DNA from 3 places in the Actinomadura rugatobispora genome. Region 1 is predicted to be linked to each of the others. Evidence: riboswitches for the same ligand, from Rfam matches in the RefSeq annotation. Region 1 holds a riboswitch; each other region holds the start of a gene.
What was found. A riboswitch is a leader RNA that binds a small molecule or an ion and turns the genes downstream of it on or off. The one in region 1 is predicted to bind thiamine pyrophosphate.
Positions count from the first base shown of each region.

Region 2: another riboswitch for thiamine pyrophosphate. It lies ahead of thiC (phosphomethylpyrimidine synthase ThiC); the one in region 1 lies ahead of thiO (glycine oxidase ThiO).
Region 3: another riboswitch for thiamine pyrophosphate. It lies ahead of ACZ466_RS20945 (purine-cytosine permease family protein); the one in region 1 lies ahead of thiO (glycine oxidase ThiO).

Region 1 is NZ_AP029191.1:8,084,946-8,090,689, reverse strand. It holds gene thiE (thiamine phosphate synthase) at 1-574, opposite strand, end outside; gene ACZ466_RS36315 (Rv2175c family DNA-binding protein) at 711-1,094, opposite strand; gene ACZ466_RS36310 (NAD(P)/FAD-dependent oxidoreductase) at 1,132-2,355, opposite strand; TPP riboswitch at 2,411-2,525, shown strand; gene thiO (glycine oxidase ThiO) at 2,514-3,635, shown strand; gene thiS (sulfur carrier protein ThiS) at 3,632-3,868, shown strand; gene ACZ466_RS36295 (thiazole synthase) at 3,871-4,659, shown strand; gene ACZ466_RS36290 (DMT family transporter) at 4,796-5,744, shown strand, end outside.
Region 2 is NZ_AP029191.1:11,279,686-11,285,429, reverse strand. It holds gene ACZ466_RS50580 (maleylpyruvate isomerase family mycothiol-dependent enzyme) at 1-242, opposite strand, end outside; gene ACZ466_RS50575 (RNA polymerase sigma factor) at 334-903, opposite strand; gene thiC (phosphomethylpyrimidine synthase ThiC) at 1,052-2,779, opposite strand; TPP riboswitch at 2,774-2,885, opposite strand; gene ACZ466_RS50565 (sensor histidine kinase) at 2,968-4,218, shown strand; gene ACZ466_RS50560 (CDP-alcohol phosphatidyltransferase family protein) at 4,400-5,077, shown strand; gene ACZ466_RS50555 (sugar phosphate nucleotidyltransferase) at 5,074-5,744, shown strand, end outside.
Region 3 is NZ_AP029191.1:4,733,607-4,739,350, reverse strand. It holds gene ACZ466_RS20950 (PAS domain-containing sensor histidine kinase) at 1-1,321, opposite strand, end outside; gene ACZ466_RS20945 (purine-cytosine permease family protein) at 1,458-2,840, opposite strand; TPP riboswitch at 2,833-2,947, opposite strand; gene ACZ466_RS20940 (rhodanese-like domain-containing protein) at 3,039-3,371, opposite strand; gene ACZ466_RS20935 (SSI family serine proteinase inhibitor) at 3,421-3,888, shown strand; gene ACZ466_RS20930 (Fpg/Nei family DNA glycosylase) at 3,997-4,860, opposite strand; gene ACZ466_RS20925 (heavy-metal-associated domain-containing protein) at 5,200-5,406, shown strand; gene ACZ466_RS20920 (hypothetical protein) at 5,414-5,744, shown strand, end outside.

The DNA of each region.
Region 1 (5,744 bases):
CGTCCAGCACCTCGGCCACGTTGCCGGAGTCGATCCCGCCGATCGCGAACCAGGGGCGGACCTCGCGCCGCGCCGCCACGTACTCCAGCAGCTTCACGCCCGGCGCCGCGCGGCCCGGCTTGGTCGGCGTCGGCCAGACCGGCCCGGCGCAGAAGTAGTCGACGCCCGGTTCGGCGGCGGCCGCGGAGGCCTGCTCGTCGGAGTGCGTGGACCGGCCGATCAGGATGTCCTCGCCCACGATCGCGCGGGCGGCCGGGACCGGCAGGTCGTCCTGGCCCAGGTGCAGCACGTCGGCCTGCACCGCGTGCGCGATGTCGGCCCGGTCGTTGACCGCCAGCAGCGCCCCGTGCCGGTCGCAGGCCTCCCGGAACACCCGCAGGTGCTCCAGCTCCTGCCGCGCCTCCAGCCCCTTCTGCCGGAGCTGGACGATGTCGACGCCGCCCGCGAGCGCCGCGTCGAGGAAGCCGGGCAGGTCCCCCTGGCGCTCCCGGGCGTCCGTGCAGAGGTAGAGGCGGGCCCGGCTGAGCCGGGCGCGCAGGGCGACCGCGCGGTCGGAGAGCAGATGCCTGGACACGGTGAAGGCGGGTTCCTTCCGCGGTCGGGAGAGACGATCAATGCGATGACGGGGCCGCACGCGGCGGCGTGGCCGCCGCGCGTGACCCCGTCATCCTGTCATGTGCGTTCCGCCGGACCCCGTCCGGTGGCGCCCCTCAGAACGCCAGCGCCTGGGCCCTCCGCCGGACCTCGGTGCCGCGGTTCTCACTGAGCGCCTGGACGGGGGTGCCGGGCAGCGTGTCGTCGGCGGTGAACAGCCAGCGCAGCGTCTCGACGTCGTCGAAGCCCGCGTCCGACAGCAGCGTCAGCGTGCCTGGAAGCCCCTTGATGACCTGCCCGTCCTTGATGAACTCCGCGGGCACCATCGGGGCGCCGTCGCGGCGGACCGCCAGCAGCTTGCGCTCGCTGAGCAGCTGCTTGACCCTGCTTTGCTTGATCCCGAGGGCTTCGGTCGCCTGCTTGAGGGTGAGCCACTCTCCGACGAGGGAGTCGGTCCGGGGATCGAGAGCGCTTTCTACGGTTGCGTGCAGTTGCGTCACGCCCCCTGCCTACCACGCCCCCATGTCGCTCAAACCCTCAGGAGTCCCCTCCAGTCCGCACCGCGTCCTTGAGGGGGGTGTCCGGGTCCGCGACGGCCTCCGGGTCGACCGGCGTTCCGGCGGCGATCAGCCGCCTGGCCTGCATCACGTCGCGCGGGCGGCCGACGGTGAGGACGGCCTCAAGCCGGTCGCCCGTGAGCCAGCAGACGGCCCACTTGGCCCCCGCCGGGTCGCCCCGGTGGACGAGGCGCTCGGCGGAGGGGTGGTGGCCCGCGTACTGCACCATCCGGCCGAACTGCTCCGACCAGAAGTAGGGGACGGCGTCGTAGGACGCGTCCTGGCCGAGGAGGGTCGCGGCGGCGACGTCGGGGGCGTTCAGGGCGGTGTCCCAGTGCTCGATGAGCAGGCGGCGGCCGTACCGCTCCGACCACCAGGCGGCGCAGTCGCCGACCGCCACGATGTCGCGGCGGGCGGGGCCCTCCCCGACGGTGGCGCGGAACGCGGCGTCGGTGACGATCCCGCCCTCGGTGAGCAGGCCCGAGCCGTCCAGCCAGTCCAGCCGGGGGCGGACGCCGACGCCGACCACGACCTCGTCGGCGGCGATCCGGTCGCCGTCGGCCAGGGCCAGGCCGCCGGGCTCGATCGCGGCGACCTTGACGCCGGTGCGCAGTTCCACGCCCGCCTCGGCGTACCAGGGGGCGGTGAGCCCGCCGACCTCCGGTCCGATCGCGTTGGCCAGCGGGGTGTCGGCCGCCTCGACGACCGTGACCGCGCAGCCCTTCCTGGCCGCGGTGGTGGCCACCTCGGCGCCGATCCAGCCCGCGCCGACGATGACGACGCGGGCGCCCACGGTCAGCCGGCCGCGCAGGGCGCGGGCGTCGTCGATGGTGCGCAGCACCCGCTGGGGCCCGTCGCCGGGCAGCGTGACGGGGGTGGCGCCGGTGGCGATGACCAGCCCGTCGAAGCGCAGGTCGCCGGCCGTGGTGGCGACGGTGCCGCCGCCTCCGGGCTCGGGCGCGGGGCGCAGCGCGGTGGCGCGCTCGCCGAGCAGCAGCCGGACGCGCAGCGCGTCCCAGTCGGCGTCGACGGTCGTGTCGTCCCGTTCCCCGGCCAGCACCGCCTTCGACAGCGGCGGCCGGTCGTAGGGCCGGTGCCGCTCCTCCGAGACCAGGGTCAGCTCGCCCTGGAATCCCTTGGCCCGCAACGCCTCGACGGCGCGCACCCCGGCCAGCCCGCCGCCCACCACGACCACGCTCTCCATGTCGGCACACCCTAGTCGGCGGCCGGAAGCGACCCGCGGGCGACGTAGGCTTGGGGGGAAAGTGCGCGGGAGTCCGGTACGACCGGGCTGAGAGGGCGGCTAGGACGGGCCGCCGACCGCTTGGACCTGATCCGGATCATGCCGGCGAAGGGAGCGGGATGGACATCGCGATCATCGGCGCGGGCGTCATCGGCCTGGCGACCGCCTGGCGGGTCGCGGCGCGCGGCGCCGCCGTCACCCTGATCGACCCGGCCCCCGGGAGCGGCGCCACCGCCGTCGCGGCGGGCATGCTCACCCCGGTCAGCGAGCTGAACTACGGCGAGGAGCCGCTGCTGCGGCTGGGCCTGGCCTCCCGCGACCGGTACGGCGCGTTCGCCGCCGAACTGGAGGAGGACACCGGGCTGCCGACCGGCTACCGCTCCGACGGGCTCCTGGAGGTCGCCTTCGACGCCGACGACCTGCGGCATCTGGACGATCTGCGCCGCTTCCAGGAGTCGCTCGGCATCCCCGTCCAGGCGCTGACCGGCCGCGAGTGCCGTCGGCTGGAGCCGATGCTGGCGCCGGGCGTGCGGGGCGGGCTGCTGGCCCCCGAGGACGGCGCGATCGACCCCAGGCGGCTGGCCCCGGCGCTGCTGGCCGCCGCGGAGCGGCACGGCGCGCGGCTGGTGCGCGAGCGGGCCGCCGCCGTGATCGTCGAGGGCGGCGCCGCGGCGGGGGTGCGGCTGGCGGGCGGCGCCGAGATCCGCGCCGACCGGGTGCTGCTGGCCGCCGGGCCGTGGTCGGGCGACCTGGAGGGGCTGCCGCCCGGGATCGTTCCACCCGTGCGCCCGGTGAAGGGGCAGGTGATCCGGCTCCGTACCAGGGTGCCGTTCCTGCGGCGCTGCACCCGCGGCGTGGTCAGGGGCTCCCCGATCTACCTGGTGCCGCGCGAGGACGGCGAGGTGGTGGTCGGCGCCACGCAGGAGGAGATGGGCTTCGACACGCGGGTGACGGCCGGGGGGCTGTGGGAGCTGCTGCGCGACGCGCGCGAGCTGCTGCCGGGCATCACCGAGCTGGAGTTCGCGGAGGTGTCGGCGGGGCTGCGGCCCGGCTCGCCCGACAACGCCCCGGTGATGGGGCCGGCGGCGCTGCCCGGCCTGGTCATCGGCACCGGCCATTTCCGCAACGGCATCCTGCTGACCCCGGTCAGCGCGGACATCCTTTCCGAGGCGCTGCTGGAGGGCACGGTGCCCGAGGTCGGAGCCGCGTTCACCCCCGACCGCCTGGTGGCGGCGCCATGACCGAGGAGACGACGACGATGATCAACGTGGTGGTCAACGGGGAGCCGCGCGAACTGCCCGGGGACACCACCGTGGCGGACGCGGTCGCCGCGGTGACCGGGCGCTCCGGCCCGGACGCCTCGGGCGTGGCCGCGGCGCTCAACGACGAGGTGGTACGGCGGTCCGACTGGGCCGCGACGACGCTGGCGGAGGCGGATCGGCTCGAGGTGCTGACCGCCGTGCAGGGAGGCTGAAGGTGGATCCCCGGGCGAACGACGACACGCTGGTGATCGCGGGCGAGGAGATCGGCTCGCGGCTGATCATGGGCACCGGCGGGGTGCCCAGCATGAGCGTGCTGCGCGAGGCGCTGCTGGCGTCGGGCACGACGCTCACCACCGTCGCGATGCGGCGGGTGGACCCGTCGGCCCGCGGCTCGGTGCTGGACGTGCTGCGCGACTGCGGGATCAGGGTGCTGCCCAACACCGCCGGCTGCTTCACCGCGGGCGAGGCGGTGCTGACCGCCAAGCTGGCCCGCGAGGCGCTGGGCACCCCGTGGGTGAAGCTGGAGGTCATCGCCGACGAGCACACCCTGCTGCCCGACCCGATCGAGCTGGTCGAGGCGGCCGAGCAGCTGGTGGACGACGGCTTCACGGTGCTCCCGTACACCAGCGACGACCCGGTGCTGGCGCGCCGCCTGGAGCAGGTGGGCTGCGCCGCGGTGATGCCGCTGGGCTCCCCCATCGGCTCCGGCCTGGGCATCCGCAACCCGCACAACATCGAGCTGATCGTGGAGGGCGCGGGCGTCCCGGTGATCCTGGACGCGGGTCTGGGCACGGCCAGCGACGCCGCGCTGGCGATGGAGCTCGGCTGCGACGCGGTGCTGCTGGCGACGGCCGTGACCCGGGCGCAGCATCCGGCGCGGATGGCGGCGGCGATGCGGCACGCCGTGGAGGCGGGGCGGCTGGCCCGGCAGGCCGGCCGGATCCCGATGCGCCGCTACGCGCAGGCGTCCTCGCCCTGGGAGGGCATCGCCACCGGACAGTGAAGCATCGTTAAAACGTCCCCGGAGAAATATTCGCTGGACCTGAAAGATCGCCGCACCTCAAACTGGGCGTGTCCAACTGCAACCGCACGGAATCGTTCGGTGTCGGTGGAAGAAACAGCGACTTAGGGTGCGGCGCATGGACCAGGAGGAATCGGCCGCCGGGCGACTCGCCATGGCGGCCGCGGGCGTCACCGTCGTGCTGTGGGCGTCGGCGTTCGTGTCGATCCGCAGCGCGGGCGAGGACTACAGCCCCGGCGCCCTGGCGCTGGGGCGGCTGCTGTCGGGCACGGTGACGCTGGCCGTCATCTGCCTGGTCCGCCGGGCGGGATGGCCGCCGCGGGCGGCCTGGCCCGGGATCGCCGCCTCGGGCGTGCTGTGGTTCGGCCTCTACATGGTGGCGCTGAACTGGGGCGAGCAGCAGGTGGACGCGGGCACCGCCGCGATGGTGGTCAACGTCGGGCCGCTGCTCATCGCGCTGCTGGGCGGCTGGCTGCTCAAGGAGGGCTTCCCCCGCGGGCTGCTGGCCGGGATGGCGGTGTCGTTCGCCGGTGCGGTCGTGGTCGGGTTCTCGATGTCGGGCGAGGGCCGCTCGCCGGTGCTGGGCGTGCTGCTGTGCCTGGTCGCGGCGGTGACGTACGCGGCGGGCGTGGTGAGCCAGAAGCCCGCGCTGCGGCACGCGAGCGCGCTGCAGGTCACCACCTTCGGCTGCGCGATCGGGGCGCTGGCCTGCCTGCCCTTCGCCGGGCAACTGGCGGGCGAGGCCGCCGGCGCCTCCACCGCCGCGACGCTCAACATGATCTACCTGGGCGTCTTCCCGACCGCGCTGGCCTTCACCACCTGGGCGTACGCGCTGGCCCGGACGTCGGCGGGGCGGATGGGCGCCACGACGTACGCGGTCCCGGCCCTGGTGGTGGTGATGTCGTGGGCGGCGCTCGGCGAGGTGCCCGGCGCGCTGACGCTCGCGGGCGGCCTGCTCTGCCTGGCCGGGGTGGCGGTCTCCCGCCGCCGCGGACGTCCGAAGGTAAAATTTTCGGACGAAAGCCCCATTACCGGACCAACTCCCCTGGAACCCGGACGGGCGGGCG
Region 2 (5,744 bases), 3.2 Mb from region 1:
ACGCCCGCGCGGCGTCTGCTCAGCGCGGCCGACAGCACCGTCGCGCGCAGTTCCGCCGGCGGCGCGGCCGATGTGACCGCCGCCAGCAGCCCAGCGGTGTCGCGGAGCCGGACGGCCTCCTCGGAGCAGCCCGCGCAGGAGGCGACGTGCTCGGCGATCCGGGCGGCCTCTTCGGGCGGGCAGGAGTCCAGTGCCCAGGCGGCGAGAGCCCCGTCCACGTCAGGATGTCCTTCCTCGCTCAAGCCCGGCCTCCTTCCGAAAGTACGCCGCCCCCGCCCGTTCCACCAGTCGCCGGTACGTGCGCGGGCACCGCGCCCGCGGCCGCGCGGGCGCTCACGAGGTGAGCCCTTCGCTTTCCAGTTCGCGCGCCAGCCGCGCGAGCGCGCTGCGGATCCGCGACTTGGCCGTCCCCTCCGGGATCCCCAGCCGTGCCGCAACCTCGCGGTAGGTCAGGCCGTGGTAGTAGGCCAGTTCCAGGACCTCGCGCAGATTCGGCGGAAGGCCCTGTAACCCGCGCCGCACCCCGGCCGCCAGCTCCCCTTCGAGGACTTCCTCCTCCACGCCGGGCCGCCCGTTGCCGTCCGGGGCCGTGACCGGAGGCGGCCGCCGGTGGCGGCTCTCACGGCGCACCCAGTCGACCGCGCGGCGGTGCGCCAGCGTCGCCAGCCACGTGCGCAGCGACCCCTTGGCCGGGTCGAACGCCAGCGGACGCTCCCACAGCCCGACGAACACCTCCTGGGTCACGTCCCCGGCCGCGTCCGCGTCCGCCGTCACCCGCCGGGCCAGCCCGAACACCAGCGGAGAGAACAGGTCGTACACCTCGGCCAGCGCCGTCTCGTCCCCGGCGGCGAGGCGCGCGCGCAGTTCCTCGTCGCGGGCCACCGCGGGTCCAGGCGCGTCCACCGGCTCCACCACCCGTCCTGACCGACCACAGGTCCGCGCACGCCGCGGCGGGCGGCGCCGCCCCATCCTCTCCCGATCCCGCCCGTTCGCGCAGCGGTGATCCGCCGGACGCGCGCGGACCCGCGCGGACCCGTGGCCGTCCGGCCGCTCAGTCGGCGATCGGGAGATAGATCCGGTTGCCGGCGGAGGTGAACTCCGCCGCCTTGTCGCGCAGCCCGGCCTCCAGCGCCTCGTCCTCCGGCAGCCCGTGCTCCCCGGCGTACCGGCGCACATCCTGAGTGATCTTCATCGCGCAGAAGTGCGGGCCGCACATCGAGCAGAAGTGCGCCGTCTTGGCCGGGGCCGCCGGCAGCGTCTCGTCATGGAACGCGCGCGCCGTGTCCGGGTCGAGGGCCAGGTTGAACTGGTCCTCCCAGCGGAACTCGAACCGGGCGTCCGACAGCGCGTCGTCCCAGGCCTGCGCGCCCGGATGGCCCTTGGCCAGGTCGGCGGCGTGCGCGGCGATCTTGTAGGCGATCATGCCCGCCTTCACGTCGTCGCGGTCGGGCAGCCCCAGATGCTCCTTGGGCGTCACGTAGCACAGCATCGCGGTGCCGTGCCAGCCGATCATCGCGGCGCCGATCGCCGAGGTGATGTGGTCGTACCCGGGCGCGATGTCGGTCGTCAGCGGGCCCAGCGTGTAGAACGGCGCGTCGTCGCACCACTCCCGCTGCCGGTCCACGTTCTCCTTGATCTTGTGCATCGGGACGTGGCCGGGGCCCTCGTTCATCACCTGGTTGCCGAACTCCGCCGCGATCCGGGTGAGCTCGCCCTGCGTGCGCAGCTCGGCGAACTGCGCCTCGTCGTTGGCGTCGGCGACGCAGCCCGGCCGCAGCCCGTCGCCCAGCGACCAGGTGATGTCGTAGGCCGCGAAGATCTCGCACAGCTCCCGGAAGCGGGTGTAGAGGAAGTTCTCCTCGTGGTGCGCCAGGCACCAGGCCGCCATGATCGACCCGCCCCGGGACACGATGCCCGTCCTGCGCCGCGCGGTCAGCGGCACGTACCGCAGCAGCACGCCCGCGTGCACGGTCATGTAGTCCACGCCCTGCTCGGCCTGCTCGATCACGGTGTCGCGGAAGACCTCGTAGGTGAGCGCGGCCGGATCGCCGCCGACCTTCTCCAGCGCCTGGTACAGCGGCACCGTGCCGACCGGCACCGGCGAGTTGCGCAGGATCCACTCCCGGGTGGTGTGGATGTCCCGGCCGGTCGACAGGTCCATGATCGTGTCGGCGCCCCAGCGGGTCGCCCAGGTCATCTTCTCGACCTCCTCCTCGACGGAGGACGCCACCGCGCTGTTGCCGATGTTGGCGTTGACCTTCACCAGGAAGTTCCGCCCGATGATCATCGGTTCGATCTCGGGGTGGTTGACGTTGGCGGGCAGCACGGCCCGTCCCGCCGCCAGCTCCGCCCGCACGAACTCCGGCTCGACGCCCTCGCGCAGCGCGACGAACTCCATCTCCGGGGTGATCTCGCCGCGCCGCGCGTAGGCCCGCTGCGTCACCGCCTCCCCGGTCGCCCGCCGCGGCCGTCGCGGCGGGAAGGCCGCGGCGTCGCGCAGCGGATCGCCGGAGCGCCGCCCGTCGTCCTCCGGGCGGGCCGCCCGCCCCTCGTAGGCGGCGGTGTCGCCGCGTCCGGCGATCCACGCCTCGCGCAGCGGCGGGAGCCCGCGCCGCACGTCGGCCTCGTAGGCGGGATCGGTGTACGGGCCGGAGGTGTCGTACAGCACCACCGAGGCCCCGTTGGTCAGCGGCACCTCCCGCATCGGCACGCGCAGACCCTCGCGCGAGCCGGTCAGGTACGTCTTGCGGGCAGGCCGAACCGAGCCGTCCTTGGTCATGACTGGATCTCTCCCTACGCCGGCATTACCCGGTCAGGTTCCAGCGGTCAGCGGCCGTGCCAGCCGCAATCTCAGCCCGGTTCGCCGGGCCCCCGCGATCTGTCGGGCACGACGTTAACCTTTCGCCCGCGCCGGCGTCCACCGGGGGCGGTTTGGGGGAGCGGGCCGGGTCGGGCAGGATTGCTGGTGTGTTGATCAAAGCCCGGGTGCGGGATGTGACGCTGGACACCCTGCTCGCCGGGGTCCTGGCGGCGGGGGCGCTGGCCGCCGCGGTGGCCTGGCCGGGCGTGCGGTCCCTGGACCCGCTCGGCGCGCTGCTGCTGGCCGGGGCGCACGTGCCGCTGGCCTGGCGGCGCCGCCGGCCCGGGCTCGCGCTGGCCCTGGTCGTCGCGGTGGCGCTGCCGTACCACCTGCTGCAGTACCAGCACCACGCCGCCGCCCCCGCCGAGGTGTTCGCGCTGTTCACCTTCGCGGTGATGGGACGCCGCGTGCGCACGGTGCTGTTCGGCACGGCCGCGCTGCTGCTGGTCTGCGCGGTGCTGTTCTCCATGGGCGCCAGCGGGCGCAGCGGGCTCGAGCAGATCGGCGTGATCGAGGCCATCGTCGGAGTGGTCGTCGGCGTGCAGACCTGGCGGGTTCACCGGGCCCGGCTGGCCGCGGCCACCGAGCGGGCCGAGCGCGCCGAGCGGACCCGCGAGGAGGAGGCCCGGCGGCGGGTCGCCGAGGAGCGCCTGCGCATCGCCCGGGACCTGCACGACCTGCTCGCCCACAGCATCACCGTGATCGGCGTCCGGGCCGGGGCCGCGGCGCACCTGGTGGCCTCCGGCCGTCCCCTGGACCGCGCCGAGATCGCCGGATGCCTCAACGAGATCGCCGCGACCTGCCGCGACACCCGCACCGAGCTGAGGGCCACCCTCCAGGTGCTGCGCGAGGCCGGGGACGGCGCGCCGGGGGCGGTGCCGCCCGGCGCGGCCGGCATCGCCGAACTGGTGGACGCCGCGCGGGAATCCGGGCTCGCCGCCGTCCTGGAGGAGCGCGGCGCCGAACGGGAGGCGCCCGAGGTCGGGATCGTGGCCTACCGGATCGTCCAGGAGGCGCTGACCAACGTGGTCAAGCACGCCCGGGCCGGCTCGGTCGAGGTCCTGCTGGAACGCGCCGCCGGGAACCTGCGGATCACCGTCGCCGACGACGGCCGCGGACCCGCCGCGCCGGGCGGTGCAGGTGCCGGGGCCGACGCGGGCGCCGGGACGGGCGCGGGCTTCGGGATCGTCGGGATGACCGAGCGCGCCCGCAGCGTCGGCGGAACGGTCGAGGCCGGACCCGGCCCCGCGGGCGGGTTCGTCGTGGCGGCCGTGCTCCCGCTCGGCGCCGGCGACGGCACGGGCGGTGACCGGCACGCCCGTGACCAGGGCGCCGGCCGCCCCGCCGACGCCCGGTAGGCCGGGGCCGCCGGCCCCGGAGGGGGGCCGGGGCGCCGAGGGCCTCGCCCACCCTGACGATAAGGTCGGGGCATTGGGGGATAGGGGAGGCGACGCGTCAGTGAGCCCTGATGTCGACAGGCCACCGGAGCCGGGCGGGGGCCCGGTCCCCGAGACCGGGTCGGCCGCTGCGGCGGAGGCGGTGTCGGGACGGATCTGGACGGTGCCGAACGCGCTGAGTTTCGCCCGGCTGCTGGGCGTGCCGCTGTTCCTGTGGCTGGTCCTGATCGAGGCCGACTGGTGGGCCCTGGGCGTGCTGGTGTTCGCCGGCCTGTCGGACTGGCTGGACGGCAAGCTGGCCCGCGCGCTGGAGCAGACCAGCAAGCTGGGCACCGTGCTCGACCCGGCCGCCGACCGGCTCTACATCCTGGCGACCCTGGCCGGGCTGACGGTCCGCGACATCATCCCGCTGTGGCTGGTGGCCGTGCTGGTCGCCCGGGAGGCGGCGATCGTCCCGATCGCGCCGATCACCCGCAGACTGGGGTACTCGGGCACGCTGCCGGTGCACTTCGCGGGCAAGGCCGCGACGCTGTGCCTGCTGTACGCCTTCCCGCTGCTGCTGCTCGGCGACCACGAGGGCTGGGCGGCCACCGCCGCGAAGGTCATCGGCTGGTCGTTCGCGATCTGGGGGACGTTCCTGTACTGGTGGGCGGCCCTTCTCTACTGGGAGCAGACGCGGCGACTGGTGCTGGCCGGCCGCGCCGGCCCCCCGGGGCCCCCGCCGCGCCCGCCCGGAGAGAGCGACCCGGGCCGCCCGCCCGGCGAGACCGATCCGGGACCTCCGGCCGGCGACCCGAAGGGAGCGCGGACACCGCGATGAAGGCCGTTGTGATGGCGGGCGGCGAGGGGACCCGGCTGCGCCCGATGACCGCCAACCAGCCCAAGCCCCTGCTCCCTCTCGTCAACCGGCCGATCATGGAACATGTGCTGCGCCTGCTCAGGCGGCACGGGTTCGGCGAGACCGTGGTGACCGTCCAGTTCCTGGCCGCGCTGATCCGCAACTACTTCGGCGACGGCGAGGAGCTCGGCATGGCGCTGAGCTACGCCACCGAGGAGATCCCGCTCGGCACCGCCGGCAGCGTCCGGAACGCCGCCGAGGCGCTGCGCGACGACCGCTTCCTGGTCATCTCCGGGGACGCCCTGACCGACATCGACCTGACCGACATGATGCGCTTCCACCGCGACAACGGCGCGCTGGTCACCATCGGGCTCAAGCGCGTCCCCGACCCGCTGGAGTTCGGCATCATCATCGTCGACGACGCGGGCCGCGTCCAGCGCTTCCTGGAGAAGCCGACCTGGGGCCAGGTGTTCTCCGACACCGTCAACACCGGCATCTACGTCATGGAACCCGAGGTGCTCGACCACGTCGCCGACGGCACGGCCGTCGACTGGTCCGGCGACGTGTTCCCCGCGCTGCTGGCCGCGGGCGCCCCGCTCTACGGCTACGTCGCCGACGGCTACTGGGAGGACGTCGGCACCCACGCCAG
Region 3 (5,744 bases), 3.4 Mb from region 1:
CGGCGGACCGGCGGTCGGCGTCGGCCATCTCGTCCCACCGGTTGGTGAGCGTGCTCGCGAACCCCTGCACGACCGTGACCGGGGTGCGCAGCTCGTGGCTGGTGGTGGCGAGGAACAGGTCCTTGGCCTCCTCCAGCGCCTTGGCCTCGGTCACGTCGCGGAAGTCGACGACCAGCTCCTCGGTCTCCTCGATCTCCGCGACCAGCACGTTCAGCCAGACGCCCGTCTCGAACGGGATGGTGAGCATCTCGCCGACCGCGGGCATCTCGAACGGCAGCTCCTTGCCGAGCGCCTGCTCCGGCGGGATCCCGGTGAGCGCGTGCGCGGCCGGGTTCCACTGCCGGACCAGGCCGTCGCGGTCGAGGACGGCGATCCCGTCCGCGCTGGAGTCGATCACCGCCCGCTCGTGCGCCCGCTGCCGGACCACCTCCTCGTAGGCGACCGCGTTGCCGACCGCCACCCCGGCGTGCCCGGCCAGCAGCTCCAGCAGTTCCAGCTCGCGGTGTCCGACCTTGCGGCCGGAGAACAGCGCGTACAGCGCCCCGTACGGCCTGTTCTGCAGGAACGACAGCCCCAGCGCCACCGTGTGCAGTCCGGGCAGCTCCGACCAGATCAGATCGCCCAGCCGCTGCCGGCCGGTGGCCAGCCGCACCGCCCGGCCCGACCGCAGCAGCTCGCCGACCAGGCTGGAGCGCAGGTCGGCGGTGGCGCCGCGCATGTGGTCGGGCAGCCCGGTCATGTTGACCAGCCGCAGCCGCTCGCCCTCGATCCGGACGAACCCGGCCGCGTCGGCGCCGGTCAGCTCGATCAGCGCGGCGGTGATCCGGTCGAGCACCACGCCCAGGTCGAGTTCGGCGTTGAGGTCGGCGACGATGTCGTTGAGGCGGCGCACGAGCCGGGCCCGTTCGGCGGTGTGGTGCTGGGCGACCTCGTCCTCCTCGACCGGGTGGTAGACGCCCACCCAGCCGAGCGGGGCGCCGTCGCCGTCCTGCAGGAGGCTGGTGTCGATCCGCACGTCGATCAGCCGCCCGTCGCGGTGGAACCGGCGGGTGGCGATGGAGATGCGGCCGCCGTCGCCGCCCTCGCCGGTGCGCCGGGTCAGCAGCCGCTCCTGGACGGCGTTCTGCTCGGCCTTGAGCTCGTCCGGGACGATCGGCGGCGGCCGGCCGATGACCTCGGCGGCGCTCCAGCCGAACATCCGCTCCGCCGCCGGGTTCCACACGGTGACGTGGTAACCGTTGTCGACGGCCACGATCGCGTCGGCCGCGCACTCGATGACGGCGCGGGCGATCGGGTCGTGAACGGTCTGCACGTCTGTCATCGTGCCACTGCGACTCGGGGCCGCGCCGGGCAACCGCCCTGGAAAAGTTCCCACCCCGCCTTCCGGCCTGAGGGAAGAACACCACGTCAGGGCACGGAAAGCGGGCGAAACGCCGGTCACCGGCGGTCTCCGGCCGTCAACGGCGGCGCAGGCGGCCGACCAGGATCGCGGCGAGCCCGGCCAGCAGGAAGGAGAACAGCGAGGCGCTCATCCAGGTCTGCGGCGTGAAGCCCAGCGCGCCCTGCACGTCCTGCCAGAAGGCCGCCCACCAGCTCACCCCGCCCGGGTAGATCAGCTGGTAGGCCACGAAGCCGATCGCCCAGGCCGCGATCATCCCCCAGCGGGACGGGGCGTTGCGCGAGGTGTCCCAGCCGAGCCGGTCGGCGTCCGCCGTCCCGATGGCGGCCCGCCACCGGCCCCGGCCGAGGAAGAAGTCGGCGGCCAGCACGCCCAGCATCGGCACGAACACCGACCCGATCAGGGACAGGAACGCCGCGTAGTCCCCGATGTCCAGCAGCAGCGCCAGCCCGGTGATCCCGGCGCCCAGCGCGACCGTCAGCACGCGGCGGTCGGCGCGCGGGATCAGGTTCTGGATGGACACCGCCGTGGAGTACACGTTCGCGAACGACTGGTCGGCCTCCCGCAGCACGAACACCGCGAAGAACAGCACGCCCAGCGTCACGCCCAGGAACGGGTCGAACACCTTGGAGGAGTCCCCCGCGACCAGGGCCAGCGCCAGCAGCCCCAGCACGTAGGCGAAGATCTGCGTGGCGGAGTAGCCGACCGCGGCCGCGCCGAACGCCCCGCGCGCGCTGCGGGCGTGCCGGGTGTAGTCGGCGGCCACCGGCACCCAGGAGATCGACACCGCCAGCGCCGCGTCCGCCCCGATCCAGAAGCCGCCCCACGACCCCACGGTCAGGTCGGGCAGCGGCTCGCGCAGCAGCTGGACGTAGAAGTAGACCAGCGCCACCATCACGGCGGCGGTCACGTAGCGGCGCAGCAGCCGGACCGAGCCCAGCGGCCAGATCGTCAGCGCGGTGGTGAGGATCCCGGCCGCGATCACGTACCCCCACCGGGGTATCCCGTCCCACAGCGTCCGGGCCGCGTCCGCGATCACGATCAGCTCGAACGTGCCCCAGCCGATCAGCTGCGCGATGTTGAGGACGGTCGGCACGTACGACAGCCGGGCGCCGAAAAGGCCGCGCAGCAGCACCATCGCCGGCTGCCCGGTGCGCGCGCCGGGCGCCGCGGCCAGGCCCAGCATCAGCCCGCCCAGGACCGTTCCCACGACCATCGCGACGATCCCGGCCGCGATCGACAGCGTCGGCCGGCCGTTCTCGTCGGGGGCCAGCACGGTGTACGCGCCGGAGAACGCGAAGAGGCTGACGCCGAGGTTGGCCCAGAACGCGCCCTGGTCCCAGAAGCCGAGGGCCTTGGGGGCGGGCTCCTCCAGGGTGAAGGGCACCTCGGCATGCGGGCGCGGCCCGTTCTTGGGGCGCGGTTCGGCCTTGGACGTCATGGGACACGCTCCCTACGCCGGCATTACCCGGACAGGTTCATGCGGTCGGCGACGCCCTACAGGTCGCCCTCTCAGCCCGGTCGGCCCGAGCTCCCGCGGATATCGGTCGAGCCAATCGTAGCTAGGCGAAACCGGCCGAACCACCCCCGGTCCGGCACATTCGTCACGCCCGCCTCGCTCGTCCCATGAGACCGGTGGTCAGGCCACGTACGGCGGTGCCCCCGAGTCGGTCTCCATCGGGCGCCCGGTCTCCACCCAGCGCTTCATGCCGCCGTCGACGTTCTTGGCCAGCCAGCCCGCCTGGTTGAGCGCGACGGTCACCTGGGCCGACCGGACACCGGACCGGCAGATCACGTAGACCTCCTGGTCGCGCGGCACCTCGGCGGCGCGGTCGCTCAGCCGCCCCATCGGAATGTGCACCGCGCGGGGCGCGTGACCGGCGTCCCACTCGTCCTGCTCCCGCACATCCAGCAGGTACGCGTCCTGCGGAACGTCCTTCGCGTCAACCGCCGGGACATCGTCCCCGAAAATCATCACACCCCCATGGAACCCTGCGGACCCTGCCCGCGTCGAATCACGCATGCGGTATCGGACGCTCCTTTTCACGACGCCCGGGCTCGCCATGATCCTGTCATTGGCGGCCTGCGGCTCAGAACAGGCCACGAGCAACCCCGCTGACCAGCCCTCGGCCACGACGTCCGTCCAGCCCTCCGGGTCCCCGGAGGCGAAGAACACCCTGACCGTCCAGGTGAAGGCCTCGGCCCAGGCCCCGGCCACGACCTGGACGCTGAGCTGCGATCCGGCGGGCGGGGACCATCCGAAGGCCCAGCAGGCGTGCGCCGCGCTGGCCAAGGCCAAGGACCCCTTCAAGCCCACGGCCCCCGACCAGATGTGCACCAAGATCTACGGTGGTCCGGAGATCGCCACGGTCAAGGGCACCTGGCACGACAAGCCGATCGACGCGAAGTTCACCCGCGCCGACGGCTGCGAGCTGCACCGGTGGACGCAGGTCGCCCCGCTCCTGGGCGACGTGCCGAAGGTCCGCTGACAGCCCGTTCGCCCGACAGAACGACGACCCCGCCGACCACACCCCGCCGACGACGACCCCGCCAACCGCACTCCCCGGCCGCCGAGCCCGCCGACCCGGGCCCGGCGGCTACTTCAGGAGGCGGGACATCCTGCGGTCGGCGAGCGGTTTGCCCCCGGTCTGGCAGGTCGGGCAGTACTGCAGCGACGAGTCGGCGAACGACACCTCGCGGATCACATCCCCGCAGACGGGGCATTTCTCGCCGGTACGGGCGTGCACCCGCAGCCCGGTCTTCTTCTCGCCCTTGAGGTCCTGGGCGGCCAGGCCCCGGGAGCGCTCGACCGCGTCCCGCAGCGTCCCGACGATCGCCTCGTGGAGGGTGCGCACGTCGTCCTCGGTCAGCGATGAGGCGATCTTGAACGGGGACATCCGCGCGACGTGCAGCACCTCGTCGGAGTAGGCGTTGCCGATGCCCGCGACGACCTTCTGGTCGCGCAGCAGCCCCTTGATCTGGGTGCGCTTGCCGCCGACGATCGCCGCCAGCGCCTCGGGCGTGAACGCCTCGTCCAGCGGGTCGGGGCCGAGCGTCGCCACGCCCGGGACCTCCCGCGGGTCGCGGACGACGTAGACGGCCAGGCCCTTCTTGGTGCCGGCCTCGGTGAGGTCGAAGCCGGAGCCGTCGTCGAGGTGGACGCGCAGCGCGAGCGGGTTCTTGCCGCCGGGCCGCGCGGGCTTGGCGGGCATCTCCTCGCGCCACCGCAGCCACCCGGCCCGGGCCAGGTGGACGACCAGGTGCAGCCCGTCCACGTCGATGTCGAGGAACTTGCCGTGGCGGGCGACGCCGGTGACGGTCAGGCCGCCGAGCGCGGTGACCGGCGGGTCGTACGTCTTCAGGGCGGAGATGGCGAGAACATCGACTCGGGCGACGGCGTGTCCGGCCGCGCGCTCGCGCAGGAATCCGGCGAGCGCCTCGACCTCGGGTAGTTCAGGCATGGCTCAAGTATCCGTGACGGAGGTGTCCACAACCCTGTGGAAACCTGTGGACAACACTGTGGACGACCGGGCGCGGGCCCGGGTGTTCGACACTTTCAGGGGATAGAGCTCAGCAAACAGGGACAAAATTCCATGAAGATCGTCCACTCGCCCGGTCGCGGGGGTGTGGATAACTTCGTGGACGACCCCGCGGGGCGGGTGCGCGCCCGGTCTCCGCGGCGGCGATGTGACCCGGATCGCGAAATAACCCCTAGGGGGTACGGGTTGTCATGTCGTGAACGTTGTGCCACCATCAGAACCGTCAGATACCCCCCAGGGGTAAATAGAGAGGGAGTGCCGATGAGCACCGCCACCTACACCGTCACCGGAATGACCTGCGGGCACTGCGTGAACTCGGTCAAGGAGGAGGTGGGCCAGGTCGCCGGCGTGAGCGAGGTGGCCGTCGACCTCGCGACCGGCCGGGTGACCGTGACCAGCGCAGCGCCCCTCGACGTGGCCCAGGTCCGGGCGGCCGTCGAGGAGGCCGGATACGAACTGAAGGCGTGAGGATGAGATGAACACCGCGACCAAGCTGGGAGCGTACGCCCTGGGCCTGGCCGCCGTCTTCGGCGGCGCCCTCGGGGCCGGCACCGTCGTCGGCCCCGTGGGCGCCACCACCGAGACCGCGCAGCACAAGGGCGGCGGCGGTCACGGGACGGGCGGCGGCGCGCAGGCCGGCGGGGGACACGGCGGCGGCCACGGAACCTCCGGCGGCGATACCCCCTCCCCCGTACCCGGCGGCCTCCAGGTCTCCCAGGACGGCTACACCCTCCGGCCGGAGACCACCACGGTCGAGCCGGGCGAGAAGACCGACTTCCGCTTCACGGTGGACGGCCCGGACGGCA